DNA from 3 places in the Pseudomonas sp. C9D1 genome. Region 3 is predicted to be linked to each of the others. Evidence: riboswitches for the same ligand, from Rfam matches in the RefSeq annotation. Region 3 holds a riboswitch; each other region holds the start of a gene.

Region 1 (9,417 bases), 3.2 Mb from region 3:
CTTCTTCTATTCATCCGCCGCGGTGGTGTCCAAGCGCGAGGACCGCTCGCTGAACGTCACCGTGGTGCGCTCCGAGCGGGTGGGCATCTTTCGCGAGGAAGAACTGCAGGTGATCTCCGCGCTGATGCCGCACCTGCAGGCCGCCTTCGCCCTGCACCGCCGGCTGCACCGGCTGGAGGCGCTGTCCCAGGCCTCGATGGCGGCGCTGGAGACCAGCCCCTTCGGCATCATCCTGCTGGACCATCGCGGCCGCGTACTCCATGCCAACAGCCTGGCCCACGGCCTGGCCAACCGCTCCGGGCTGCTGCGCTTCGGCCCTGCCGACAGCCTGCGGGCCACCTACGCCGCCGACGACAACCTGCTGCAACAACGCCTGTTCGGCGCCCTGCGCACCGGCGTGGGCGCCACGGGCGACGGCGGTGGTGCCCTACGTTTGCGCGGGCTGGAAGGCGCCCAGCTGGACGCCGTGATCGCGCCCCTGCCCAGTTGGGCCTCGCCCTTCGGCGAGCGCAGTTCGGTGGTGGTCTTCCTCAGCGACCCCGGCGCCGTGATCGGCTCCCTGGCACCGATGCTGCGCGCGATCTACGGCATGACCCCGGCCGAAGCGCGGCTCACCGAGGCCCTGGTCAACGGCCTCACGCCCCAGGAATACGCCGAGCGCCAGCAGGTCTCCCTGCACACCGTGCGCGCCCAGTTCAAATCCGCCGCCGCCAAGGCCGGCACCAGCCGCCAGGCCGACCTGGTGCGCATCGTCCTCACCGGCCCCGCCGTGCTGCGCTGGCAGGCCAACGGCATCGTCCCGCCGCCGACCACTTAGGCAGACCCCGAACCTGTGGGAGATTCTATGTCAACCAGCCGTAGCGTCCCGGTGTCGGTACGGCTGTTGGCTGGTCATCAGGGCAAAGGCGATTCTGGCCAGTTTCCGGGCGAGGATCGTTAGGGCCTCGGTCTTCTTCAAACCCCGCTGTAAATAAGCTTGATAGCGTTCTTTCCAGGCCGCTGTGCGACTGGCGGCCATAGCGGCGTTATGCAGCAGCCGTCGTATCTCCGGATCCCCCTGCTTGGTCAGCTTGCGCCGGCCGATGTAGCGCCCCGATTCCCTGACCCGGACATCCAGCCCGAGAAAGGCGATGAACGCATCGCTACTGCGGAAGGTGCCCCGCAGGAAGGCCAGGTTCAGCGCAGCAGCGGTGATCGGGCCAACCCCTTCGATCTCCTGGCAACGTTGTGCCTGCGCGCTCAAGCCGGCCTCTTTCAGCGTGGATTGCAGCGCCCTGTTGAGTGTCCGCTCCAGGTCTTTCATCTGCTGCAGGACGGGCTTCAATGCTTCCGCCAGTTGGCGATCCTGGGCGAAGCTCAGGCGCAGAGCCGTCGTTACTCGCACCAGGGTGGCGCGACGGTGCAACAGGGCCTGCAGCTTGCGGTACAGGCGGCTCGGCGGCGCCCAGGGGTGCAACTGCTTCTGTTCATGAGCCAGGTAGCGGGCCAGCAGACGGGCATCGCTCAGGTCGTTCTTGACCCGGCCACCGATGCCTTTGCGGTAGTTGCTCAGGCGGTAACCATCGATCACGTAGACCCTGTGGCCACGTTTGTGCGCCAGCGTGGCGACGGCAACGTGGTAGGTGTTGGTGGCTTCGATGGCCAGGCTGCAACCTGCAGGCAGGCTCTTGAGCCAGGTGGCGATAGCGTGCGGCTCATTGATGAGCTCGCTGGCCTGCTCCAGATCTGCTCGATACAGACTCAGACTGTCTTTGGCGACATCGATACCGATTACGGTGCTCTGCATTGTCATGACGAACTCCCAGGGCCAAGATGGAATGACCTGTCGGGGGCTCACGATGGCGCAGGCTTGCAGATATGGTCGGTCTCGGGGGCGGACCTGAGCCGATGGATTCCTTATCGGCGCTTGCAGTGAGGTGAGGGGCGGGAGAAATCTCCCACGGTCTGGCTTGCAGAAGCGATTTCGCTCCCTCCGCCCCCCGACAGGTTCCACCCTAGGACATACAAGCGAATTCATTCGCGATCGGGCTACACCCCGGCTTCGTAGGTTGGTGTCGAGCGCAGACCGTAGCCCGTAGGGCGGGTGAAACCCGCGTGGACCTATGCACGGTCATTGTCGGGTTGCACCCGACCTACAAGAACTCCGGGTTTCCATGTGATTCCGCTGGTGGATGATGAAGCGCCATCCACCCTACACAGCGGTCAGCCCCGGCGCGGGATTGGGGTCGCGCCGTAGGTTGGCGCCGAGCGCAGCGAGGCCCAACACAGCGATGTCCGGCCTGGCGACGTTGGGCTTCGTACCTCAGCCCAACCTACCGAGCACCGCGCGCCCCGGCAGATCGTAGGGCGGGTGAAACCCGCGTGGGCCTGTGCACGGTCGTTGTCGGGTTGCACCCGACCTACGAGGGCTCCGGGTTTCCATATGACTCCGCTGGTGGATGATGGAGCGCCATCCACCCTACGCAGCGGTGTCAGGCCGGCACCGTCGCCTTCATCGACTCACGCTCGGAGAAGGCGGCGAAGAAGCGTTCCAGCCCCGGGTGGCCATTGCGCCAGCCCAGGTCGGCGAAGCGGAAGTCGAGGTAGCCGAGGGCGCAGCCCACGGCGATCTGGGCGATGTCCACCGGGCCCTGGAGCTGCCCGGCGATGGCTTCCAGGGCGTCCAGCGCGCGGTGGATCTTGCCCAGTTGGCCGTCCTTCCATTCCTGCCACTGCAACGCCTCGGGGCGGATGGCGCCCTCGTAGCGCACCAGCAGCGCCGCATCCATCAGGCCGTCGGCCAGGGCCGCGCGGGTCAGGCAGGTCCAGCGTTCGCTGCCGTGGGGGAAGAAGGCGTCGCCGCTCTGCAGGGCATCGAGGTATTCGCAGATGACGCGGCTGTCGAACAGCGCCTCGCCCTCGACGGTGATCAGCACCGGGATCTTGCCCAGCGGGTTGGCGCGGTTGACCTCGGCGTTCTCCTTGATCGGCAGCACGGCGGTGTCGAGCATCTCGATGCCCGCAGCGAGCCCGGCCTCCAGGGCCAGCACCCGGACCTTGCGGGCGAAAGGCGACGCTCCGGCATAGATCAGTTTCATCACGCAGTTCCTCCTGTGCGCGGGCCGGCTCGGTTGCCGGCATCCGCTGTGGTTGCAACTGGACCACCACCGACGGCGCCGGTAGCATCCCCGCCCATCGCGCCCGGGAGCTGCCCATGGTCATCGACAGGAAAATCAAACTGGACTCCGCCGACATCAGACGCCTGGACGATCTGGATGTCGCGCTGGAGTTGCTGCACTTCGGCTTCCGCGGCCTCACCGTGGACGCCGACGCCTACCTGGAAACCCTCGGCCTGTCGCGCGTGCACCATCGCATCCTCTACGCCATCCGGCGCGTCGACGGCATCAACGTCGGCGAACTGGCCGCCCTCCTCGGCGTCAGCAAGCAGGCACTGCACCGCCCGCTGACCCACCTCTTCGAACGCGCCCTGGTGACCCAGCAGCGCGACCCGGAACAGCATCGCTACAAGCGCCTCTCCCTCAGCGCGGAAGGCCATGACGTGGAGCACCGCGCCACCGATCTGGAGCGCCGGGTCATCCGCGCCGCACTGGACACCACCGACACGGACGGCCGGATCGCCTGGCACTCGGTCATGCAATCCCTGGCCGCCCGCCTCGACTGATCAGCCCGCCGTGGTGATGCGCTCGCGCACCACGATGCACTTGGCCAGCGGCTGGATCAATGCCTCGGTCGCTTCCTCCCAGGGCACCACGCTGGGGCTCACCAGCAGCGGGTCGCAATGCCCCTGCTCCACCAGCTCCAGCACCCTGGGGATGTGCGGGCGCACGCTGCAGGCGCCTACCGAGAGGGTGACGTCGCGCATGTACATGCCGAACAGCGGGATGGCCGGGTCCTCGAAGATGATGCCGATGCACGAGCAGTGCCCGCCCGGCGCCAGCGCCAGCAGGCCGGTGCGCAGGGCCTGCGGGTCGCGGGTGGCGGACACCACCAGGTCGTAACGCTCGTTCAGCGCGCCGTCGGTGCCGTTGCGCAAGGTGGCGCCGCTGCGCACGGCGAGGTCATCGCGGTAGCCGTCGCCATCCAGGTAATCCACCTCGGCCGCTCCGGCGGCGCGGGCCATCTGCACCGCGAGAATGCCCAGGCTCTCGGTGCCGCCCACCACCAGTACCTTCGCCTCCTCCCGCGTCGCCAGCGGGCGGCTGGTGGCCACCCAGGCATCGGTGAGGTTGTCGCTGGCGCTGGCCACGGCCACCGGGTCCAGCCCCGGCGGCAGCACCACCAGCATGGCGTCGGCGAAGGGCACCCGCACCACCTCGGAGAACAGCCCGCCCCAGTGGCCGCCGGCCGGCACGCCATAGGCCGCGTGGCGGGCGACGCCGGTGCAGGCCGTGCTGCGCCCCGCCAGGCACTGGCGGCAGGTGCCGCAGGCGATCTTCCAGGGCACCGAGACCAGGTCGCCGCGCTTCACCGTGGTCACCTGTGGGCCCACTTCCAGCACCTCGGCCACGCACTCGTGGCCCAGGGCGAAGGGCGGCTTGAACGGCGTCAGCCCGGCCACCAGGCGCCGATCGAGGTCGCAGGAGGCCGAGGCAATGGGCCGTACCAGCGCCGCCAGCGGCGAATCCAGCACCGGTGACGGTGCCTCCTCCCAGGCCAGGCGCCCCGCGCCCTTGACGATGAGTTCGCGCATGGCTCAGTCCCGCACGTTGAAGGTGGTGGTGGCGCGGGCGCAGAGCTTGCCGGCCGCGTCGCGGATATGGGCGTCGCACACCGCCAGGCTGCGGGTGCGCTCCACCAGCCAGCCCTCGACGCTGTACAGCTCGCCGACCTTGAGCGGGCGCAGGTACTTCACGCCCAGGTCCACCGTCGAATAGGGCGTGTCGGCAGCCAGAGTGGAGAACAGCGCCAGGGCCGCCGCACCGTCCAGGCAGGTGGCGGCGAAACCGCCGTGCACCGCGTTGGCCGGGTTGAGGTGGCGGGCATCCGGCCGCGCCTCGATGAAGACGCGTCCGGGCTCCACGCCCACCGCCTTCATCGCCATGGTGTCGCCGATGGCGGGTGCGGGCAGCTTGCCGGCGATCGCCGCCTGGAGGAGTTGCAGGCCCGAAGGCAGGGTTCTGTTGGGGGTATCGGTCATCACAGGGCTCCTGGCTCTGCCGGGGTCGGCGAGCGATTGCGGGATGGAGGGCCGGCAGCCCTCCACAGGGCCAGCGCGAGGGAATCGCCCTGCAGCCCGTGGACGGACGATACGTGAGCGCCAACCCTCAAATCAACATTGTTGATATGACAAAAAAGAAGGCATTCCGGCAAGGTCGACAGGGCTCTGGAACGGGCGTTTCCGCCATCTGCCGCAACACACTGGCGTTGACGCCCGGGCGTGTGGATGGTCATATGCGCGCCGTTCCAGGTGTCCCACGCCGTCGTGCGTGGGGTGAAACGGGAAGCCGGTGCGTCCTCAGGACCAGTCCGGCGCTGCCCCCGCAACGGTAAGCGAGCGCTGCATTCGAAACGCCACTGTGCACCTGCATGGGAAGGCGAATGCCGCGTGATCCTCGCAAGCCCGGAGACCGGCCTGGAGCATCGATAGGCAAACCCGCGGTGGGCGGGCACGGGCCGGTTTTCGCTTGGGCGCTCGCGCCTGCGCACGCCTTTGCATTCCCTCCGGGCTCCATTCATTCCTGACGTGATAGGAACGACATGTCCCGCACCTTCAGCTCCAACGCTCCGGCAAGCGCCGCCCTCGGCCTGCTCGCGCTCTCTATCTCCCTCGCCCTGCACGCCGAAGACGGCGCCCTGGCCCTGCCCGCCACCGCCGTCACCGGCCAGGCGGACGACGCCCCCATCAGCCTCGACACGCCGCTGCCCGCCGGCTCGCGCCTGGGCCTCTCCGCCCTGGAGACCCCGGCCAGCACCAGCAGCATCAGTGGCGAAGAGGTGCGCGGGCGCAACAACGCCACCGTACAGGACGCCGTGACCCGCTCCCCCGGCATCAGCAACATTGGCACCCCCGGCAACGGCGGCACCGCGCTCTCGGCCCGGGGCTTCACCGGCCACGCCTCGGTCATGCAGCTTCACGACGGCACGCGCTTCTACACCGGCATGGGCACCGTCACCTTCCCCACCGACCCGTGGATGGTCGAACGCATCGACGTGATCCGTGGCCCGGCCTCGGTACTCTACGGCGAAGGCGCCACCGGCGCGGTGATCAACGTGGTGCCGAAGAAGCCCTTCGAGGGCGAGATCCGCAACCGCCTGCGCCTGGGCTACGGCTCCGACGACCGCCAGCAGATGGCACTGGACAGCGGCGGCTCGCTCACCGACACCCTCAGCTACCGCCTCAACCTCAACCGCGAAACCAGCCACGGCTGGATCGACCGTGGCGACTCGAAGAACCTCGGCCTCAGCGCCGCCCTGCGCTGGCAGGCCCGCGACGACCTGGCCTTCACCCTGGCCCATGACCAGGGCGACCTCACGCCGATGAACTACTTCGGCACGCCGCTGATCGACGGCCACCTACGCGACAGCCTGAAGGAGAAGAACTACAACCTGCACAACGCCGAGCAGCACTACAACGACCAGTGGACCCGGCTCGTCACCGACTGGACCCTGGCCGAGGGCATCAGCGCCAGCAACCAGCTCTACCACATCAAGAGCCGCCGCTACTGGCGCAACGCCGAGGCCTACAACTGGGACGCCGGCCTGGGCCAGCTGGAGCGCGCCGAGAACCTGCGCATCAAGCACGAGCAGGAGCAGATCGGCGACCGCCAGACCTTCACCTTCGACCACTCGCTGTTCGGCCTCAGCAGCCGCACCCTGGTGGGCGCCGAGTTCAACCGCATCCGCTTCAACCTGCTGAACAACTCGCCCTACATCGATGTGGGCGGCAACTACGTCGACCCGTGGAACCCCACGCCCGGCTACTACCAGAGCGCCTCGGCCTACGGCCCGCACTCGCGCAGCGAAACCCGCACCGTCGCCCTGTTCGCCGAGAACCGCACCCAGTTCGACGAGCGCTGGTCCCTGGTCACCGGCATCCGCCGCGACCAGAACCACATCGACCGCAACGACCTGCGCGCGAACACCCGCAGCGACCGCAGCCTCTCCGGCGGCAACTGGCGCGCCGGCCTGGTGTTCGCCGCCACGCCGCAGCTGTCCTTCTATGGCCAGTACTCCACCAGCGAGGACGGGGTGAGCAACCTCATCACCCTCAGCCCCACCCAGCAGAAGATGGACCTCACCGAGTCCAAGCAGACCGAGTTCGGCCTCAAGCAGCAGTTCTGGGACGGGCGCGGCGAATGGACCCTGGCCGCCTACAACATCGTCAAGAAGAAGCTGCTCTCCCGCGAGTCGGTGACCCGGCCCACCCAGCAGATCGGCCAGCAATCCTCCGATGGCCTGGAAGCCACCCTGGAGCTGGCGCTGGAGCAGGGCTGGCACGTTTCGGCCAACGCCGCCGTGGTGCGCGCCGAGTACGACGACTTCAACGAGTCCGCCGGTGGCCAGCTGATCTCCCGTTCCGGCAACAGCCCCACCGACGTGCCGCGACGCACCGCCAACCTGTGGCTGAGCAAGCAGCTGGGCCGTGACCTGGACGCCGGCATCGGCGCGCGCTACGTCGATGCCCGCTATGCCGACGCCGCCAACACCGTGAAGGTGCCGGGCTACACCGTGCTCGACGCCAACCTCGGCTGGCAGGTGCTGCCCGACACGCGCCTGGGCCTGGAGCTGAACAACCTGCTGGACCGCCGCTACGCCGTCACCCAGCAGAACGGTGGCCAGCAATGGCTGCTGGGCCAGCCGCGGTCGTTCTTCGTCACCGCCGACTACAGCTTCTGATCCGGCGAAAGGGAGTGCCCGGCATGCCATCACTGAACATCAGCGACCTCGCCTGGGCACCCGACGGCCGCCCGCGCTGGCTCCTGCAGGGCATCGACCTGCAGGTGCGCGCGGGCGAGTTCGTCGGCCTCATCGGCCCCAATGGCAGCGGCAAGACCAGCCTGCTGCGCTGCGCCTACCGCGCCGAGCGCCCGGCCTCCGGCTGGGTGGCCCTGGACGGCGACGACCTCTGGCGACGCAGCCCGCGCTGGAGCGCGCAACGCATCGCCGTGGTGCTGCAGGAGTTCCCCCAGGACTTCGGCCTGGCCGTGGCCGAGGTGGTCGCCATGGGCCGCTCGCCGCACAAGGGCCTGTTCGACGGCGACGATGCCGAGGACGCGCGCATCGTCGACGAAGCCCTCGCGGCGGTGGGCATGGCCGGGCTTCGCGAGCAGGCCTTCGCCCGCCTCTCCGGCGGCGAGAAGCAGCGCGTGCTGCTGGCCCGCGCCCTGGCCCAGTGCCCAGGCCTGCTGCTGCTCGACGAGCCCACCAACCACCTCGACCCGCGCTACCAGCTGGAGCTGCTGCAGCAGCTGCGCGAGCTGCGCCTGAGCACCCTGGCCAGCTTCCACGACCTCAACCTGGCGGCGGCCTTCTGCGACCGCCTCTACGTACTGGACCAAGGCCGCGTGGTGGCCAGCGGCACCCCCACCGACGTGCTCACCGCCGAGCTGCTGCAACAGGTGTTCGGCGTGCACGCTCTGGTGGACCGCCACCCCCTCGCCGACCACCCGCGCATCACCTGGATCACCCCATGAAGCCTTCGCCTATCGCCCTGCTCGCCCTGCTCCTGGCGCCCCTCGCCCAGGCCACCGACTACCCGCTGAGCGTCACCAGCTGCGACCGCCAGGTGGTGTTCGAACGCGCACCGCAGCGGGCGGTGAGCCAGGACATCAACCTCACCGGGATGATGGTCGCCCTCGGCCTGCAATCGCGCATGGTCGGCTACAGCGGCATCAGCGGCTGGAAGACCCCCGACGCCCGGCTGATGGCCGCCCTGGGCGACCTGCCGGAGCTGGCGCGCAAATACCCCTCCATCGAAACGCTGCTCAACGTCGACGCCGACTTCTTCTTCGCCGGCTGGAACTACGGCATGCGCGTGGGCGGCGAAGTCACCCCGGCCACCCTCGCGCCCCTGGGCATCCCGGTGTACGAGCTGAGCGAATCCTGCGCCCACGTGATGCCGCGCGAGGCTGCCAGCCTGGAGGACCTCTACCGCGACCTCGACAACCTCGGCCGCATCTTCGACGTCGAGGCCCGCGCCAACGCCCTGGTCGCCGGCCTGCGCACGCGCCAGGCCGAGGTGGCCAAACGCCTGGAGAACGGCGGCGAGGCACCCCGGGTGTTCCTCTACGACAGCGGCGAGGACCGCCCCTTCACCTCCGGCCGCCTGGGCATGCCGCAAGCGATCATCGACGCCGCCGGCGGCCACAACCTGATGGACGACCTCGCCGCCAGCTGGACCCAGGTCAACTGGGAAACCGTGGTCGAGCGCGACCCGCAGGTGATCCTCATCGTCGACTACGGCGAACGCAGCTGGCA
Region 2 (9,417 bases), 3.6 Mb from region 3:
CGAAGGCCTGAATGGCGAGCAGGCGCTGGCTTTCCCAGGCGCAGCCCCGCAGGGCCTGGGAACGCCAGTCGCGCCGCGGCCACCAGGGCTGGCCCGACGAGGCACGCGCCAGGTGCCGGGTAAGCCACAGAGCGGTGCCGAGGTTGAGCAGCAGCCCGGTGATGAAGCACCCGCCCAACCCCATTCCCAGGCCCTGGATCAGCGCCACGCCGAGCAGCAGCCTGGCCAGCAGCTCCACTGCCTTGCAACGCAGCGCCAGAGGCCCTTCTCCGCGTGCGTGCAACAGGAACGCGGCACAGCCGTTGAGCAGCCGCAGCGGTGCGGCGACAAAGAACCAGGGCAGTGCGGCCAGCGCCGTGACCACCTGCCCGGGGTCGCCGGACAACAGACGCGGCAGCAACAGGTAGCCGGCCAGGCCGCCGAGCAGGCCCAGCGGCAGTCCGACGCCGGCGGCGAGGAGCAGCGCGGGCCGCAGGCCTTCTCCAGGCTGCCCGGAGCGCTCGCCGCGGGCTGCCAGTACCGACAGGCTGGCGCCCAGTGCCAGGGTGATGACCAGTTCGAGGATCGCCAGCCGGGTCACCAGCACATAGAGCCCCGACACGCCCTGGCCGGCATGGGCCAGCAGCGCCAGGTCGAGCTGCGGCCCGAGCTGACCGGCGGCGAAGGCCAGCAGCAGGGCGCCGAAACCTCGCCAGAAGAGCGTTTTCATCGGGGCGTCTGGGTCCACCCGGGGAAGCCACCTGACAGGTCGGGCTGCTCGCAGGTGAAGTAACCATGGGCCGTGCCTGGCGTCGGCAGGGGCTCTTCCAGCTCCAGGCGCTCGACCTGGCGACCGGCCTCGAGGCTGGTGGCTTTCCAGCCGCATACCAGGTCGGGCAGGTCGGCCGCTCCCAGGACGATGCCCCGGTGGGACGAGCGATCACCCGTCGCCCAGCGGGCCGCCGAGGCCGCCATCAGGCTGTAGCGCAGCTCGTCTTCCACCTGCTGGTGAAAGGGCGACTGGCGCAGCCAGAGGTCGACCCACAGGTACCAGGCCCAGTTGAACGACAGCTCCTGCTCAACGGCCCAGGCCATGAAGGGGCGGAAGATCGCCAGGCCATCGGGGCCGGAAAGGGCGAGTAGGCCGGGGCAGATGTCGAACAGGCTGTGCCAGTAGACCCGCAGGCTGGTGTCGATGCGCACGAAGGCCTTGGAGTCTCGGGGGTAGTCGCCCTGGCGCTGCGGGTGGAAGAGTGCGTGCAGGAGCTGGCTGTCGGTACGCGGGCTGTCAGGCATGCAGGCGGGCCTCCGCAAAGGGGAACAGGGTGCGCAGGCGCTTCAGGTCGGCGTCGATATCCCGGTCGACGAAGGCGTCGTCGCGCTCGTAGGTCAGGGTGGCCCCGGGGTGCTCGAAGCGCGTGCGATAGCGCTCGATGAAGGCCAGGGTATCGTCCGACAGGGGCTGGTCGTGGGTGTCCAGCACCAGGTGCGGCTGGAGGATGGAGAGGTTGTAGCCGGCCACGTGGAAATGCCGGGACGCGTCGATCACCGGCAGCCAGGCGTCCAGGGGCAGGCCGCAGTTGCGGTGCGCGCAGACCGCATTGGAGATGTCGAACAGCACCCCCGCCCCGGTGTCCCGGCACAGGCGTTCGAAGAACCTTGGCGCATCGCGGCCGCCGTCCAGGATGGAGGGGTAGTTCTCCAGCAGCACCTGGCAGCCGAGCAACTGCTGCCAGTTATCCACGCGCCGGCGCACCTGCTCGTAGTCCGCGGCATAGTCGATTTCGGCGAGGTGGTAGAGCTGGCGGCCCTGGTGGCTGAAGCGCGCCACATGGTCGGAGACGTAGAGCGGCTGCACGCGGTCGATCAGCTGGCGCAGGCGCCTGGCCATGTCGGCGAGGGCGGCCTCTTCGGCTTCGATGAAGCGGGAGAACATGATGTGGAAGCCCATGGGCGCGGGAAACGCGGCGGCGATGGCGTCGGGCTCCAGGGTCAGGAAGTTGTCGATCAGCAGTTCCACGTAGTCGATCCGCCCTTCGGCCAGCAGGCGACGGACCAGGGGGGTGGTTTCCCCCAGGGTGAAGTTGAATCCCAGGCGCATGGTTTCTCCTTGGCGCGGCTTCCCTGGATGGACCGCGTCGGTGCGGGGCACCGACGCGGGCTGGGCTCAGTTCACCCCGACCGGGGCGCAGCAGGCGCCACAGCAGGCACCGGCACGGCCGGCGACGGTGAGGGTTTTCTTGCTGGCGATCTTGATGTTCATGGTGGTTCTCCTTGATGGATCAGCAATGAAGGGTGTTCGACGGCCAGGCCGTCATGGGTCCGTGGTGAAGCGGTTGGCTTTTTGGGGGTGCGCGACCTCCTGGGTGTGGGTGGGTAGGAACTCCGTGCCCGCCGGCCAGGGGTTGGCGTGGCGGGGGTCGTTGGGCAGGCTCAGGTCGGTGAGGCTGCCGAGAAAGGCTTCGAGGTCGCCCAGCTCCGCTTCGCTGAGTTCGATGCGGGCAATCAGCCCGCTCTTGTGCCGGTTGAGGCGACCGTCTCCCTTGAGCGGCCCGTCGGTGATTGCCCGGCCGCCGGCCGAGTAGATGCGCAGCACCTCGCGCAGGGTGGCGGCACTGCCGTCGTGGAAGTAGGGCGCAGTGAGGGCCACGTTGCGCAGGCTGGGGGCGCGGAAGGCGCCCATGTCCTGTGCCTGGGCGGTCAGCTCGAAGACGCCCCGGTTGGGGAAGGGGTAGGCGCCCTGGCCATCCAGGTCGTAGAGCCCGGTGTTGTGGAAGGGCGTTTCCACCTCGCGGGTGCGGGCGTGGACCACCTGGTCGTTGAAGTTGAAGCTGCCGTGGCAGTGGTGGCATTCGGCGCGCTCGCCGAAGAACAGGTTCATGCCGCGCTGTTCAGCGGCGGTCAGTTGCAGGCGACCCTGCAGGAAGCGGTCGTAGCGGCTGTCGGCCGACACCAGGCTGCGCTCGAAGGCTGCGATGGCGCGGATCACCGACGCCATGCGGATGGGCTCGGGATCGTCCGGGAAGGCCCTGGCGAACAGCGCCGGGTACAGGGGCTCGTCGCGCAGGCGCTGGAGAATCCGTGGGCGATTGGCATCGTTCACGCCCATCTCCACCGGGTCGTCGCCGAACAGCGGGCCTTCCATCTGCCGCTCCAGGGACACCACCGCCGGGTTGGCCCAGTTGTAAGTGGCGTTCCAGGCGACGTTGGTCAGGCCGGGTGCATTGCGATGGGTCGCGGCGCCGCTGCTGCCACGGGAGCGCGGCGTGCCGTCGCTGAAGGCCCGGGCCTGGTCATGGCAGCCCGCGCAGGCGAGGGTGCCATTGCCGGACAGGCGCGGGTCGTAGAACAGCCGGCGGCCCAGCTCCACCTTGGCGGCGCTCATGGGGTTGTCGGCGGGGACCCGTGGGGCCGGCACGTGGCTGGGCAGCCGCCAGTCCCATTCTTGCGCCTGTACGCCGGCCGACAGCAGCGCCATCACGGCCGCCAGCAGGGCGCGATGGCCCGGCTTCATGGGCGCGGCACCACGCGGAAGACCACCTGGCCGGCGGGCAGCGGCTGGCCGCTGGCCAGGTCGAGGCCGAGGCGGGTGAAGACGGCGGGGCATTCGGGGTCGTCCGGGCCGCTCATGCAGCCCATCGCGCCGCCCAGGTCGCGGCCGACCTGGCTGCCGGCCAGGAGGCTACCGAGGTCCAGGGCCACGGCGTCGCGCGCCGGGTCGAAGCGGGGCAGCGTCACCGGCACCCGGTTGCCCCGCAGGCAGGCGACCGTCTCGCCGGTGAGCGGGTTGCCGCTGCAGCCCGTGGAGCCCAGGTGCAGGTACCAGCTGGCGGCGCGTGAGCCGTCGGCCTTGGCCACGCCCCCTTCCGGGTTGACCTCGAGCTTGGCGAACTTGCGTCCCGCCTGCCAGCTCCAGCCCATGGCGGCGATATCCAGGGGCGGCCCCTGCAGTTCGGTGCTGGTGTGGTTGAGCGCCTCGGGCACGCCGAGGCTGAAGGCCAGCCCGACATAGTCGCCGGCCGCCACCTGGCCGCGTACCTGGTGGTGCGTGGCGGTCGTGCCGCCCTGGCAGGCGCCGCTGGCGTCCTCGAAGTCCAGCAGGGCCACCTGGCCGTCCTGCCAGTCGTCCCGCTCCAGCGCCACCGACTCGTGGCTGCCGTCCGCGCGGATCAGCGCCAGGTCCTGCACGTAGAAACGGGCATCGCGCAGGGTCGCCGGGCGGGCGTCCACCCCCAGTGGCCCCAGCGTGGCACCGCAACGGGCGGGTTGGCCGTTGGCCTGGAGGGCGAAGTCGATCACCACCGTGCGAGGGCCGGGCGGTGGAGGGCTGGCGCAGGCTCCGAGCAGGGCGGCGAAGGCGAGTAGGGTGAGGCGGGCGGCGGTCATGGCACGGTCTCTCAGAAGCGCGAGCTGAGGGTGAGGTTGACGCTGCGGCCTTCCTCGTAGGTGAAGGTATTGGCCTGGCTCTGCTGGTAGGTGGCGTAGGCCTGGTCGAACAGGTTGCTGACGCCCAGGTCCACGCGGTAGGGGTCCTGCTCCCAGGTCAGGCCGATATCGTGCAGGGCATAGCCGTCGCGGCGACGCAGCAGGGTGTCGTCGTAGTCCTGTGCGCGGACGAACTGGCTGCGGTAGTTGACCGACCACTGCTCATCCAGGCGGTAGTCCAGGGTGAGGGCGAGCTTGTCCGGTGGGGCGTAGAGGTCTGCTCCGGTCTGGGCGTTGCGCGAGCGCAGGCGTGAATACCCCAAGCCGAGGGTGAGGCGGTCGTACTCGTAGGCGGCCTCGACCTCTCCACCACGGCGCTCGGCCTTGGCGACATTGCGGCGCTGGAAGATCAGGCCGGTACCGGCGAAGGGCGCCTGGCGGGTGTAGGTGCCCACGGTCTGCTGGTCGATGAGGTCTTCCACCTCCTCGTCGAACCAGGTGGCCTTGAGGCGAAAACGGTCCTCGGGGGCCAGCAGCTGGCCGAAGTCCAGGGTGAAACCGCCTTCCCAGGTCTTGCTGGCCTCGGGCTTCAGGTTCGGGTTGGCGCGGAAGTTGAACAGCGCCCTGTTGGTGTTCAGGTTGCCGTACATCTCGGTCATGGTGGGAGCGCGGAAGGCTTCCCCGTAGCTGACGAACAGGCCCAGGGCATCCAGCGGCTGGTACTTGAGCGCCAGCTTCGGCGAGAGCCGGTCATGGTGGGTGCTGTCCTGCCCGGGGGAGGAGAGCTTGTAGTCGTCATGGCGCAGCGCCGCGATGAGCGTCCAGCGCTGGAACAGCTCCTGTTCGCTCTGCAGGAAGCCGCCGCGCGCGCGCATCTTGCCGTCCGGCAGCACCGAGTTGGCCTGGCCGGCGGAGGTGTTCTCGGCAGTGTCCTCGTAGTAGTCCAGGCCGTAGGTGAGGCGTTGGCGGTAGTCCTCGCCCAGTTCGAAGGTGGTGGTGTTCTGCAGGCTGCCGCCGTCCGTGCGGGTCATGCCCGAGGTGTCCGGCTGGGGCGGTGTGGAGCGGCTATGGCCCGACAGGCTATAACGGGTGCGATAGAGGGAGAGCCTGCCATCCAGCAGGGCCCGGTCGGCATCGTGGAACAGCCAGTTGCCGGTGTACTGCTCCTGGCGGCGGTGGCTGTCCTGATCGAAAGGGAAAAGCAGGTTGCCGCCGGGGTTGGTGGGGCCGGTGAAGTCGTCGTCGAAGGTCTGCCGGCCCAGCTCCAGGCGGTTCAGGTCCCCCAGGTTGAGCCCCGCCTTGAACAGGCTGGCGGTGAGGTCGCCATCGTTGGGGTATTCGGCATCCGTACCGCCCTTGGCAGTGTGAATGGTGCCGTAGTCGCGGTAGGTGGCGCTGGCGAGCACATCGCCCTGGTCGTTCAAGGCCGCAGCGGTGAGGTTGGTGGAGGCGGATTCGTCGCCGCTGCGATAGCTCACTTTGGCGCGGCCACCGAAGGTTTGCCCGGGGGCGACGAAGTCTTCCGCCGCCAGTGTCTCGAATGCCATTACGCCACCCAGCCCGCCGCTCCCGTAGGCGGCCGACATCGGGCCGCGCACCACGTCGATCTGGCGGATGAAATCCGGGTCGAGCAGCAGGGGGCTGTTCACGCCGCCTTCGTTGTTACGCCGGGCGCCATCCACGCTGAGGATGATGCGCGGCCCTTGCAGGCCACGGATGGCAGGGCTCTGCGAAGCCGGGCGCGGGCCGCCGCCGACGTTCACGTTGGGCAGGCTGCGCAGTACGCGGGAGAGGGTGTCCGCCTGGGCGTCGTCGAGGTTCTCGCGGTCGACCGTGGAGACCGAGGCGGGCAGGGCGAAGCTGCTGTTGGCGCTACGTGTGGCGGTGACCGTGGTGCTGTCGAGCACCAGCGTGGGGCGCTCCTCGGCCTGGAGTTGCCCGCATGCCGCCAGCAGCAATGGCCAGGCCGTGGCAGGCCCCATGGACAGCGTGCGGCGCAACCACAGGGGACGAAACGATGCAGAGACAACCATGCCTTTTCCCTTCTCTCGCAGACTCTCGGGCGCCCTTGCGGGTGCACCGGTTGATCCGGGAACGGCGGCGTTCCTTGAGCGCCTCGAGGTATCCGATCCCTGGATGGTGGCCGGGCACCCGAGGGGTGCCCGCATGCGGTCGGGCTGCCGATCCATGGGATTGGTCAGCCCGGGACGGGAAACTAGCAAGGCCGGCGCCGGGGCTTAACTGCGACGTTCCACCGCAGGCCGCCGTGCCGCTCGTCCCGAGCGACCGCCTCAGGCCCGGGGCGTGATGACCCTGTGGCGAGCTGTCGCACCCCCGGTGATCGGGGTTCAAGGATTTCTATGCCGCCGTGGCGGGAATCGGTACCATTTCCGCCGATGGTTTTCCGGGTGCCCCGGAACTAAGAGGGAACATGGTCGGCGAGATGCCCAAGCCATGGCTGCCCCCGCAACTGTGAGCAGAGCGCGATGCCCGATGTACCACTGGCGACGGCTGGGAAGGTGGGTTGAGCGGTGAACTGCGAGCCAGGAGACCTGCCATCAGCAAGCGGGCGAAAGCCCGGCCCCCTTAGTCATCCCTATCGTCGCGCGGTGGGCGCGGCACGGAGCACCACCCATGCATATCGAACCTGGCGTCGTAGAAGGCGCGAAGATCTTCCTCAGTTATGGCACGGCAGTAGCGGCTTTTGGCCTGACGGCCAAGATGGCCGTCGACAGCATCCGCCGCAACGGCGGTGTGACCGCGCTGGCGCTGCGCAGTTTGATCACCACAGCCCTGGTGTTCTGCTTCTTCGAGGTGCTGCCGCACCACGCGGTGGGCGTCTCCGAGGTCCACCTGATTCTCGGCTCGACCTTGCTGCTGATGTTCGGTGCGGGGGCGGCGGCGGTCGGGCTGGCTGCCGGGCTGCTCATCCAGGGCCTGTTCTTCGCGCCCTTCGACCTGCCCCAGTACGGCATGAACGTCACCACCCTGCTGGTGCCGCTGTGGGGCATCAGCCTGCTGGCGAACCGTCTCATTCCGTCTGCTACGCCCTATGTGGAAACGCGCTACACCCAGGCCTTGGCGCTGTCCACCGCCTATCAGGGCGGCATCGTCGCCTGGGTCGGGTTCTGGGCCTTCTACGGGCATGGTTTTTCCAGCGAGACCCTGGCCTCCGTCGGCACCTTCGGCATCGCCTACATGAGTGTGATCCTGGTGGAGCCCCTGATCGACCTGGGCGTGCTGGCTCTGGCCAAGGCGCTGTCGCGCTACAGCAAAGGCCCGCTGTTCAACGTGCGTTTGCACCACGCGGCTGCTTGAGTGCAAGCCGGGTGCATGTCCTCGCATGCACCCGGCCCCAGGTCAGTGTTGCGGGTCACCGTGCCCGGCGTGAGCATCCACGCGCACGATGCCCTTGAAGCGCGAGAACTGCCGGACCCGTTCCGGCGCTATCACCGACTCCGCCGTGCGTACGGCTCGCAATAGGTCGCTCGCTTCTCGCTGGGCCAGCCCGGCATCCTTCAGGGTCGCTTCGTCGAGCAGTCCGTCGCCCGCGCACAGCACCACTTTCCAGTGATCCTGCACGCGTGTGAGCAGGGCGCGCCCACCTCGTTCCGCTTGCGTCCAGCCCGCTATGGCGTAGTCGCCTTCCAGGGTCACCGGGCCGACGTCCAATGCCGCCTCCGGGCGCTCCCAGGTGTGTTTCATCAGGTGCTCGATGGCTTGTCGGTCCGCTTGGCTGTCGGCCAGTGCGTAGCCGCCGGTGAGCGCCCAGAGCACGATCAGGTGTCTTGTCCACTTCATAAGCTTGTCTCCTCGATGAGCCAGGTCGTGAAATTTCAGAAGCCCATCCTCACGCCCACCTGGGCTGAGGTGCCGGGCATGGGGTAGCCGGTGCGGTACGCGTAGTCACGGTCGAACAGGTTCTCGACGGCCAGGAACACCTCGCCCTCCTCGCCGAGCTCGGGCAGGGCATAGCCCAGGCGCAGGTTGACCACGGTGAAGCTGTCCACTTGCTCGAAGTTGCTCGCGCCCTCGACCCGCTCCTGTTGCAGCACATACATCCTGCTCTGGTACTGCGCGTCTGCGCTCAGGCGCCAGGGGCCGGTCGTGTAGGTGGTTCCCAGCGAGAAGGAGCGTCGCGGCGCGTAAGGCAGGTTGCGCAGGCTGGGGTCGAGCCAGGTGAAGCCGAGGAAGCTGCTCCAGCTCTCGTTCCAGCTCTGCTGCCAGGAGGCTTCGGCGCCCTTTATCTCGTAGTCGCCCAGGTTCACGTAGGCGGGTTGGGTCACGGCCGGGGGGAAGGCGAACAGGTAGCGGTTCTGCAGCTTGTCCTTGAATACGGCCAGGTCGAGGGTCGCGCTCTGGGTGGGGTTGAACTTGACCCCCAGTTCCCTGTGGTCCATGCGCTCCGGCTCCAGCTCACGCCAGCTTTCACCCAGGGCTGGAATCAGGTGCGAGAGAACGGAGGTTTCCAGGCCGGGGTAGTTGACGCCCCTGGACAGGTTCGCCCGGAACTCGAGGTCCTGGGTGGAAAGCAGCAGTCCGGCATGGGGTGCCGTTTCGCTCTTGTAGACGTTGTGGTCATAGCCACGGATGCCGGCCGAAGGCGTGAGCGTCCAGTCCGGGTTCAGTTCGATCGCCTGGCTGAGCCCCAGGTGCGGGGAGATGAGTCGCAAGGTGGGCGTATCGAAGTCGTCACGGGGAGCCGGCGCCAAGCGCTTGAAGGCCACCTGGCCTTCCATCTGGTCTATATCCAGCCCCATTGCGATCTCGCCGCCATTCCAGGGCATCAGGTTTTCGGACCAGCGCAGGCCCTGCATGCTGAAGTCGGTGATGGTGTCGCCGTCGAGTCCGGTCTGGTCGAGGGCGCTGCCGCGACCTTCGTTGTAATAGAGCTTGAGGCTGCCTCGGGACTGCTCGTGTTCGTGAGCGAGCGTCATCGATACCAGGCTGCCACGGGTATTGAACTCGCCGCTCCTGGTGTCGGGCCGCCCTTGTTGGCCGGGGTCGGAGGCA
Region 3 (9,417 bases):
CGCGACTTCGTAGGGTGGACCACGCTTCACCGGTCCACCGGGCAGAGCTGAAGGTGTCCCCAAATGCGAGCCAACCTCGCGGATGCCCAATGAACTGAAGTTGCACATACCGGCCTCGCAACGTTGGGCCTCGCTGCGCTCGGCGCCAACCTACGTCCACGTCGGAGCTGAACCACCGGTGCCCTGGATCGTCCATCAACCAGATGGTCGAACGTCGCCCGCCCCGGGTGCGTGTTAAGGTCCGCCCCTTTTCTTTGCGGAATGCCCGATGAACCAAGCCGTGCCCTGCGCCGACAGCTCAGCCACCCGCCTCGCCACGCGCCTGGCGTTCTTCGTCTCCGGCTTCGGCATGGCCTGCTGGGCGCCGCTGGTGCCTTACGCCAAGGCGCGCCTGGGTATCGAGGAGGCGGTGCTGGGGCTGTTGCTGCTGTGCCTGGGAGCCGGCTCGATGCTGTCCATGCCGGTGGCCGGTGTGCTGGCCGGGCGGATCGGCGCACGCCCGGTGATCCTGGTGGGCGGGCTGGGCCTGTGCTGCGCCATGCCACTGCTGGCCGGTGCCGACTCCAGCCTGATGCTGGCCCTGGCCCTGGCCTTGTTCGGCGCCTCCCTGGGGGCCATGGACGTGGCGATGAACATCCACGCCGTGGAGGTGGCGAACGACGCACCGGTTCCCTTGATGTCGGGCTTCCACGGCATGTTCAGCCTCGGCGGCTTCGTCGGCTCCCTCGGCATGACCGGGCTGCTGGCCGCCGGGCTGGCACCGCTGCCGGCGATTCTCGTCGCCCTGCTGGTGGTCATGCTCGGGCTCGCCCTCGCAGCACCGCGCCTGTTGCGCACCCGTTCAGGCAGCGAAGGGCCGCTGTTCGTGCTGCCACGCGGAATCGTTCTGCTGCTGGGGGCGCTGACCTTCGCCATGTTCCTGGCCGAAGGCGCGCTGCTGGATTGGGGCGCCATCCTGCTGGTGGAAACCCGCCAGTTCGACCCGGCCCAGGCCGGGATCGGCTACGCACTGTTCTCCCTGGCGATGCTCAGCGGCCGGCTGACGGGCGACCGGGTGATCGCCCGCCTGGGGGAGTACCGCGTGCTGGTGGGCGGCGGCCTGCTGGCCACGGCCGGCTTCACGCTGATGCTGCTGGCCCCGCACACCGCTCTGGCGCTGGCGGGTTTCCTGCTGGTCGGGCTGGGCGCGGCCAATATCGTGCCGGTGCTGTTCACCGCCGCCGGCCGCCAGAGCGCCATGCCGCCCAACCTCGCGGTGGCCGCCGTGACCACCGTCGGCTACGCCGGCGTACTCGCCGGGCCTGCGCTGGTGGGCTTCGTCGCCCAGGGCCTGGGCCTGGTCACGGCCTTCATGATCCTCGGCGCGCTGATGCTCTCGGCGCCGCTGACGGCGGGGCGTTTCGCGCGGTGAAAAGCCAGAGAAACTGAAACCAGATCAACCGCCCGTGTGGGTCAGCATCTCCGGCACTGCCCGTTCTTCGACTATTCGTTCCTGCACCCAGCGCAGCACCTCCGCTTCATCGCGGATGCGGTACCACTCGCCTTCCGGGTAGAGGCTGGCGGTGGGGCCGAGGTCGCAGGGGAACTGGCATTGGGTGCGGGTGATGTGCACGCCGCCTTCGCACTCCAGCTTGCCGGCGGCCTTGAGGGTTTCCCGCAGTTTCTTCCACAGCGGCAGCGCACCACGGCGGGTGCAGCGCGGGCCGTTGCACAGCAGCAGGCGGCGGGCGTGGGGCGGGATGCAGGACCAGGCGTGGCTGCTTGGCAGCTCCGGCACGCCGACGCAGGCCAGGTGCAGCTCGCGGCGCTCGACCAGGGCGACGGCGGCGCCGGCCGGGTCGCTGTCGTACTGGCCCAGCAGGCTGGCGACGAAGAGTTCCCCGGGGGCGTCGAGGCGGCCCAGTTCGCTGCGCAACCAGTCGAGGTGCTGGGCGCTGGACTGCGGGTCGAGGTCGATCACCAGCAGCGGGCGCGGGCTGGTTTGCACGGCATGCAGCAGTGCATCGAGGCCGGCGCCGGTGTCGACGATGTCGGCGAGTGCCGCCTCACCGCGCAGGGCACTCAGCTGGCGGCGGAACAGCTCGGCGAAGGAGCCGGTGTCGAGGTCGGGCCCGGCGAACAGCACGCGGGCGTAGGAAGTAGCGGTCATGGTGTTTCCAGTTGGGGGACGAGGGCCTGCCAGAGGCCGTCGAGGGAATCGAATTCGCGGGTGACCGGAGGCAGCTCGGGGCGCTTGAGGATCAGCACCGGCAGGCCGCGCTCGCGGGCCACCTGCAGCTTGGGCTCGGTGGATTGGCTGCCACTGTTCTTGCTGATCAGCACGTCGGTGCCGAGGCGATCGAACAGCGCGCGCTCCTCGTCCAGGCCGAACGGCCCGCGCGAGGCGATGACCTCGAAACGCTCGCCCGGTGCCTGTCCCTGCAGGCAGCGCACCGTCCAGTGCTGGTGGGCAGGAATTTCGCCGAGGTGCTCCAGGGGTTCGCGGCCAAGGGTGAAGAAGGGACGCTGGAAGGCGGCCAGGGCGTCGATCAGCCCGGCCCAATCGACAACCTCGCGCCAATCGTCACCCTCGCCGGCGCGCCAGCCGGGGCGACGCAATGCCCAGCAGGGCACGCCCGCCAAAGCGGCAGCGCGGGCGGCGTTATGGCTGATCTGTGCGGCATAGGGATGGGTGGCATCGAGCAGCAGGCCGATGCCGTTGTCCTCGATGTAGCGCGCCAGCCCTTCGGCACCGCCGTAGCCGCCGACGCGCACCTGGCAGCTCAGGTCGGCCGGCACCTTGCCGAGGCCGGCGAGGCTGTAGGTGTGTTCGGGGCCCAGGCGCCGGGCCAAGGCCAGGGCCTCGGTGACGCCGCCCAGCAGCAGGATGCGTTTCATGGGTGCTCCAGGGCCTGCCCCACCAGGTTGCCCTGGCGGTCGATGGCGAAGACTTCCAGGCTGACGCCGGCCGGTACGGTACGACGGGCGAAGGCCAGGGCGTGGGCGCAGACCGTATCGCCCAGGGGCACCCCGGCGGCGTGGGCCAGCGCCAGTGCCTGCTGGCTGGTGTTGGCCCCGCGCATGGCGTCCTGCAGCTCGGCATCGGCGCCCAGGCCGGCGGCCCATTCGGCGAGCAGCGGCAGGTCGATGCTGGAGTGGCGGCTGTGCAGGTCCATGTGGCCGGCGGCGAGCTTGCTGATCTTGCCGAAGCCACCGCACAGGCTGAGCTTTTCCACCGGTGCCTTGCGCAGGTGCTTGAGCACGGCGCCGGCGAAGTCGCCCATCTCGATCAGCGCGGTGTCGTCGAAACCATAGCGGTGGCGCATGGCGTCCTCGCTGGCGTTGCCGGTGCAGGCGGCCAGGTGGGTGAAGCCGTTGGCGCGGGCGACGTCGATGCCCTGGTGGATGGAGGCGATGTAGGCCGAGCAGGAGAAGGGCCGGACGATGCCGGTGGTGCCGAGGATCGACAGGCCACCGAGGATGCCCAGGCGCGGGTTCATGGTTTTCAGCGCCAGCTCGGCGCCGCCCTGCACGCAGACGGTGACCTCGAAGCCGCCGGCGTGACCGCGCTCCTGGGCCAGGCGCGTGAGGTGCTCGGTCATCATCCGCCGTGGCACCGGGTTGATCGCCGGCTCGCCCACCGCCTGGGTCAGGCCCGGCTTGGTGACGGTGCCGACGCCGGGCCCGGCGTGGAAGCGCACCCCCGGTTCGACGGCCAGGCGCACCTGGGCATAGATCAGCGCACCGTGAGTCACGTCCGGGTCGTCGCCGGCATCCTTCAGGGTGCCGGCCTCGGCGCCGCCCTCGATCAGGCGGCAGAACTCCAGGCGCATGAGCACCTGCTGGCCCTTGGGCAGGACGATCTCCACCGCGTCGCTCGCCGCGGCGCCCAGCAACAGGCGCGCCGCCGCCAGGCTGGTGGCGGTGGCACAACTGCCGGTGGTGTAGCCGCTGCGCAGGGGCGCCGGCTGTTCGGGGGTTTCGTCACGCATGGCGGGATCGTGCAGGGCAGGACTCGGCGGCGCTCGGCGCCAACCTAGGCATCCTTGAGCACCTCGAGCAGGGTGATGGGCAGTGCCGAGCGCCAGGTGTCGAAGCCGCCCAGGGGCTGGGCCTGGGCGATGGCGATGCGGGTCAGCTCGCCGCCATGGGCTTCGCGGAAGGCCACCAGCACCGCCTCGCTCTGCAGGGTCACGGCATTGGCCACCAGACGGCCGCCGGGCTTGAGCTGGCGCCAGCACCGCTCCAGCACGCCGGGTTCGGTGACGCCGCCGCCGATGAACACGGCATCGGGCGCGGGCAGGCCGTCGAGGGCGGTGGGGGCCTGGCCGGCCACCAGGTGCAGGCCGGGCACGCCGAGGGCGTCGCGGTTGTGGCGGATATGTGCCTGACGGCCCTCGTCAGCTTCGACGGCGATGGCGCGGCAGGTGGGATGGGCGCGCATCCATTCGATGCCGATGGAGCCGCTGCCGGCACCCACGTCCCAGAGCAGTTGCCCGGGTTGCGGCGCCAGGCGCGCGAGGGTGATGGCGCGAACGTCGCGCTTGGTCAGTTGGCCGTCGTGGCGATAGGCGTCGTCGGGCAGGCCGCAGGTGAGCGGCAGACGCCGGGCCTGCTCGCCGGCGCGGCAGTCGATGGCCACCAGGTTGAGGGCGGCGACCTCCATGGCCGGCCACTCGCCGGCAATGCCGTCGATGCGCCGCTCGGCCGGGCCGCCCAGGTGCTCCAGCACGGTCATGGCGCTGGGGCCGAAGCCGCGTTCGTTCAGCAGGCCAGCGATAGCAGCGGGGCTTGCGCCGTCGTTGCTCAGCACCAGCAGGCGGGCGCCGTCATGCAGGTGCAGGTTGAGTGCAGCGAGGGGCCGCGCCACCAGGGAGACCAGGCTGGTGTCCTGCAGCGCCCAGCCCAGGCGCGCGGCGGCCAGGGAGGTGGACGAGGGCGCGGGTAGCACACGCAGCTCGTCGGCGGGCAGCTGCCGCGCCAGGCTGGCGCCGACGCCGAACAGCATCGGGTCACCGCTGGCCAGCACGCAGACCGGCGCGCCACGGCGTTGCAGCAGCGGCTCCAGGGAGAAGGGGCTGGGCCAGGCACTGCGCCGGGCGCGGATGCAAGGGGGCAGCAATTCCAGCTGGCGCGGGGCGCCCACCACCTCCTCGGCGGCCAGCAGCGCATGGCGCGCGGCCTTGCCCAGGCCGGCGTAGCCGTCCTCGCCTATCCCCACCAGCGTCAGCCAGGGCTGCATGCGTTTTTCCTCGTATCCGACCGTGCCGCGTCCGTTGGGCATCCGACAACCAGCCGCATCCCACAGCCGCGCAAAGCGGGCATAATAGCGCCCTTCACCGGTTGCCGGAGCGCCCACTGCGCCCGGCCTAAGAGGGAACACGGTCCAAGCCGTGGCTGCCCCCGCAACTGTATGCAGCGAGTTCTCGCGATCCGTGCCACTGGGAAACCGGGAAGGCCGCGACGGACACTGACCTGCCAGCCAGGAGACCTGCCGGTGACACCAGTCGCGTGTGCACGCATCGAGCGGGGTGTCTCGGTGCCAGGGTTCCCCGTGCGGGGAACACGGTCGCCGCGGCAACTGACCCGGTGACCACGGTGAAACAGGCTCCCTCCAGCGCTCCATCCGTCCGCCCCTCGGCCTGCCCGGGGTTGCTGCGCATCGTCCCGGCGAAGGATGGCGGCATCTGCCGCATCAAGCTGCCCTGCGGTCGCCTGCAGGCCGGCACGGCCGAAGCCCTGTCGATCGCCGCCCATGGCCATTCCGGCGGCGTGCTGGAAGCCACCAACCGCGCCAACCTGCAGATCCGTGGCGTGACCCCGGGCCGCGAACAGGCGCTGATCGCCGAGCTGCTGGCCATCGGCCTGGGCGCCGCCACGCCGGGCGCGGACGATGTGCGCAACCTGATGGTCAGCCCCGCCGCCGGGCTCGACCCGCAGGCGCTGCAGGACATCCGCCCCCTGGCCGCGCGCCTGCTGGCCCTGCTGGAAGACAACCCGCGCTTCCACGTGCTTTCGCCCAAGTTCGCCCTGCTGCTGGACGGCGGCGAAGCCCTGGCGATGCTCGACCACCCCAACGACATCTGGCTGGCCGCCATGGAGCCCGGCAAGGACGGCCTGTTCGCCTTCGGCCTGGCCGGCTGCCCGCCCCGCGAAACCGGCGACGCCCCCGCCCTGGCGGCGGTACCCGGCGCCCGGGTGCCGGCCCTGGTGGAGGCGCTGCTGGACCTCTTCCTCGAATTGGCCACGCCGCAGCAGGCCCGCATGCGCGACCTGCTCGGCAGCCTCGGCGCCGAGCGCTTGCTGGCCGAACTGCGCCAGCGCCTGCCCTTCCCGCTGCACGACGCGGGCAACTGGCGCCGCGCTGCCAGCGACCTGCGCCCCGTCGGCGTGCTGCCGCAACTGCAGGCCGGCCTGTACCTGGTGGGCGCCATCCCGCCCCTGGGGCGCCTGCAGGCCAGCCAATTGCTGACCCTCGCCGAACTGGCCCAGCGCCACGGCGACGGCAGCCTGCACATGACCCCCTGGCAATCGGTGCTGCTGCCCAACGTGCCGGGGCAGGAAACCGCCCCGCTGCTGGCCGAGCTCGCGGCCCTGGGCCTGTGCACCGATATCGACGCGCCCCTGGTGCGCATCCAGGCCTGCACCGGTTCCGCCGGTTGCGCCAAGGGCCTGGCCGACACCAAGGCCGACGCCCTGACCCTGGCCGCCGTGCTGCCCGACGGCGCCCAGGTGCACCTGTGCGGCTGCCCGCGCTCCTGCGCCGCCGCCAACGTGGCGCCGCTGACCCTGCTGGCCACGGGCGACGGCCATTACGACCTCTATCGACGCGACGACGGCGCCGGTGGCTTCGGCCGCCCGCTGGCGCGCGACCTGGACATACACGCGGCGGCCGCCTGGCTGGCCGCCACGCCTGACAGCTGGAGCTCCACCGAATGATCGATTACATCCGCGATGGTCAGGAGATCTATCGCCACTCCTTCTCCATCATCCGCGCCGAGGCGGACCTCTCCGCCATCCCGCCGGACCTGGAGAAGCTCGCCGTGCGCGTGATCCACGCCTGCGGCATGGTCGACGTGGTGCAGGACCTGCGCTTCTCCCCCGGTGCCGGAGCCGCCGGCCGCGCCGCCATCGCCGCTGGCGCGCCGATTCTCTGCGATGCACGCATGGTGGCCGAGGGCGTGACCCGCGCGCGCCTGCCGGCGGACAACAAGGTCATCTGCACCCTCAGTGACGCCGGTGTGCCGGAGCTGGCCCGCGAACTGGGCAACACCCGTTCGGCCGTGGCACTGGAGCATTGGCGCGAACACCTGGAAGGCAGCGTGGTGGTGATCGGCAACGCGCCCACCGCGCTCTTCTACCTGCTGGAGATGCTCGATGCCGGCGCACCGAAACCGGCGCTGATCCTCGGCTTCCCGGTGGGCTTCGTCGGTGCGGCGGAATCCAAGGACATGCTCGCCGCCGACAGCCGTGGCGTGCCCTACGTGATCGTGCGTGGGCGCCGTGGCGGCAGCGCCATGGCGGCGGCGGCGATCAACGCCCTGGCCACGGAGGTGGAGTGATGGGTGCGCAGGAACATTCCGGCAAGGGCCGGCTGATCGGCCTGGGCGTTGGCCCCGGCGACCCCGAACTCATCACCCTCAAGGCCCTGCGCCTGCTGCAGTCGGCCCCAGTAGTCGGCTACTTCGTGGCCAAGGCGAAGGCCAACCTGGGCCAGGGCGGCAATGCCTTCGGCATCATCGAGCAGCACCTGGTGGAGTCGCAGCTGCGCATGCCCCTGGTCTACCCGGTGACCACCGAGAAGCTGGAGCCGCCGCTCTCCTACGAGGATGTGATCAGCGACTTCTACGACACCGCCGCCCAGCAGGTCGCCCAGCACCTGGACGCCGGCCGCGACGTGGCGGTGATCTGCGAGGGCGACCCGTTCTTCTACGGCTCCTACATGTACCTGCACGACCGCCTGGCCGAGCGCTACGAGGCCGAAGTGGTGCCGGGCGTGTGCTCCATGCTGGGCAGCGCCGCGGTGCTCGGCGTGCCGCTGGTGTACCGCAACCAGAGCCTTTCGGTGCTCTCCGGCGTGCTGCCGGAAGCGGAGCTGAAGGCGCGCCTGGCGGACGCCGAGGCGGCAGTGGTGATGAAGCTCGGCCGCAACTTCGACAAGGTGCGCCGGGTGCTCGGCGAGCTGGGCCTGGATGGCCGCGCCCATTACGTGGAGCGCGCCACCATGGGCAACCAGCGCATCCTGCCGCTGCACGAGGTGGACCCGATGGCCTCGCCCTACTTCTCCATGATCCTGGTCCCCGGCCAGAAGTGGAGAGGGTGATGGACGCACGCAAGGCCCCGGCCATCCTGCTGCTCGGCCAGGGCGGCCTGCCCGTCGCCCGGCGCATCCAGGCGCTTTATCCACAGGCCCGCGTGCTCGGCCTGGCCGGGCGCGTGGCAGGCGCCGACGAAACCTACGCCGAATTCGGCGAGACCCTGCGCGGGCTCTACCGCGACGACAGGCCGATCATCGCCCTGTGCGCCGCCGGCATCCTTATCCGCAGCCTCGCTTCGCAACTGGCCAGCAAGGGCGCCGAGCCGCCGGTGCTAGCCGTGGCCGAGGACGGCAGCGCGGTGGTGCCGCTGCTGGGCGGGCTCGGCGGGGTCAACCGCATGGCCCGCGAGATCGCCGCGCAACTGGAGGTGGCCCCGGCCATCACCACCAGCGGCGAACTGCGTTTCGGCACCTGCCTGCTGGAGCCGTCGCCGGGCTATGCCCTGGCCGATATCGAGCAGGGCAAGCGCTTCGTCTCCGACCTGCTGGGTGGCGAGCCCGTCCGCGTCGAGGGCGAGGCGCCCTGGCTGGAGAGCGCCAACCTGCCCCTGGCGGAGCAGGCGCAGCGGGTTATCCACATCACTGCCGAGCAACGTCCCGATGCCGCTGACGAGCTGCTGATCCACCCCCGCGTGGTGGCTGCGCGCCTCGACGAGGCAGCGGACGCCGGTGCCGTGCGCCAGGCCCTGGCAACCGCCGGGCTGGCCAGCGGCGCCCTCGCCTGCCTGCTGGCCGCCCCCGAACGCATGACCGACGCCACGCTGGCCGCCTGCGCCGACGAACTCGGCGTGCCATTGCGCTTCGTGGTCAACGAACAGGCACTGCCGCCCCTGCACCAGCACCTCTCCGGCGTCCGCCTGTACCGCGCGGAGCGGCCGCTGGATGTGGAGCGCATCGGCCAGCGCCGTGGCCGCCTGACGGTGGTAGGCCTGGGCCCGGGCGCCGCCGAGTTCATGGTCCCGGCCACGCGCCGCGCCCTGGACGAGGCCGAGGACCTGCTGGGCTACGAGACCTACATCCGCATGGCCGGCCCCTTCCGCCCGGAGCAGGTGCTGCACTGCACCGACAACCGCGAAGAGCTGCAACGCGCCCGCCACGCCTTCGAGCTGGCCGCCAGCGGG

Evidence for each region. Region 3 has a riboswitch for cobalamin ahead of cobG (precorrin-3B synthase). Riboswitches for the same ligand answer to the same signal wherever they lie in the genome.
Region 1: another riboswitch for cobalamin. It lies ahead of ACXI0U_RS13200 (TonB-dependent receptor); the one in region 3 lies ahead of cobG (precorrin-3B synthase).
Region 2: another riboswitch for cobalamin. It lies ahead of ACXI0U_RS11285 (energy-coupling factor ABC transporter permease); the one in region 3 lies ahead of cobG (precorrin-3B synthase).

What each region holds. Positions count from the first base shown of each region.
Region 1 covers NZ_JBSZIE010000002.1:1,070,082-1,079,498, forward strand. Annotated here, with positions in the region: gene ACXI0U_RS13170 (helix-turn-helix transcriptional regulator) at 1-817, shown strand, start outside; gene ACXI0U_RS13175 (IS110 family transposase) at 848-1,792, opposite strand; gene ACXI0U_RS13180 (glutathione S-transferase) at 2,472-3,077, opposite strand; gene ACXI0U_RS13185 (MarR family winged helix-turn-helix transcriptional regulator) at 3,194-3,661, shown strand; gene ACXI0U_RS13190 (zinc-dependent alcohol dehydrogenase) at 3,662-4,690, opposite strand; gene ACXI0U_RS13195 (PaaI family thioesterase) at 4,694-5,137, opposite strand; cobalamin riboswitch at 5,389-5,590, shown strand; gene ACXI0U_RS13200 (TonB-dependent receptor) at 5,698-7,836, shown strand; gene ACXI0U_RS13205 (ABC transporter ATP-binding protein) at 7,860-8,633, shown strand; gene ACXI0U_RS13210 (ABC transporter substrate-binding protein) at 8,630-9,417, shown strand, end outside.
Region 2 covers NZ_JBSZIE010000002.1:653,872-663,288, reverse strand. Annotated here, with positions in the region: gene mbnM (methanobactin export MATE transporter MbnM) at 1-709, opposite strand, end outside; gene mbnC (methanobactin biosynthesis protein MbnC) at 706-1,275, opposite strand; gene mbnB (methanobactin biosynthesis protein MbnB) at 1,268-2,080, opposite strand; gene mbnA (methanobactin) at 2,147-2,242, opposite strand; gene ACXI0U_RS11300 (MbnH family di-heme enzyme) at 2,294-3,493, opposite strand; gene ACXI0U_RS11295 (MbnP family copper-binding protein) at 3,490-4,365, opposite strand; gene ACXI0U_RS11290 (TonB-dependent hemoglobin/transferrin/lactoferrin family receptor) at 4,377-6,437, opposite strand; cobalamin riboswitch at 6,785-6,978, shown strand; gene ACXI0U_RS11285 (energy-coupling factor ABC transporter permease) at 7,039-7,722, shown strand; gene ACXI0U_RS11280 (copper uptake system-associated protein) at 7,765-8,205, opposite strand; gene ACXI0U_RS11275 (TonB-dependent receptor plug domain-containing protein) at 8,241-9,417, opposite strand, start outside.
Region 3 covers NZ_JBSZIE010000002.1:4,233,493-4,242,909, reverse strand. Annotated here, with positions in the region: gene ACXI0U_RS27455 (MFS transporter) at 269-1,411, shown strand; gene ACXI0U_RS27450 ((2Fe-2S) ferredoxin domain-containing protein) at 1,436-2,149, opposite strand; gene ACXI0U_RS27445 (cobalt-precorrin-6A reductase) at 2,146-2,877, opposite strand; gene ACXI0U_RS27440 (cobalt-precorrin-5B (C(1))-methyltransferase) at 2,874-3,971, opposite strand; gene cbiE (precorrin-6y C5,15-methyltransferase (decarboxylating) subunit CbiE) at 4,016-5,221, opposite strand; cobalamin riboswitch at 5,303-5,492, shown strand; gene cobG (precorrin-3B synthase) at 5,578-6,918, shown strand; gene ACXI0U_RS27425 (precorrin-8X methylmutase) at 6,915-7,541, shown strand; gene ACXI0U_RS27420 (precorrin-2 C(20)-methyltransferase) at 7,541-8,302, shown strand; gene cobJ (precorrin-3B C(17)-methyltransferase) at 8,302-9,417, shown strand, end outside.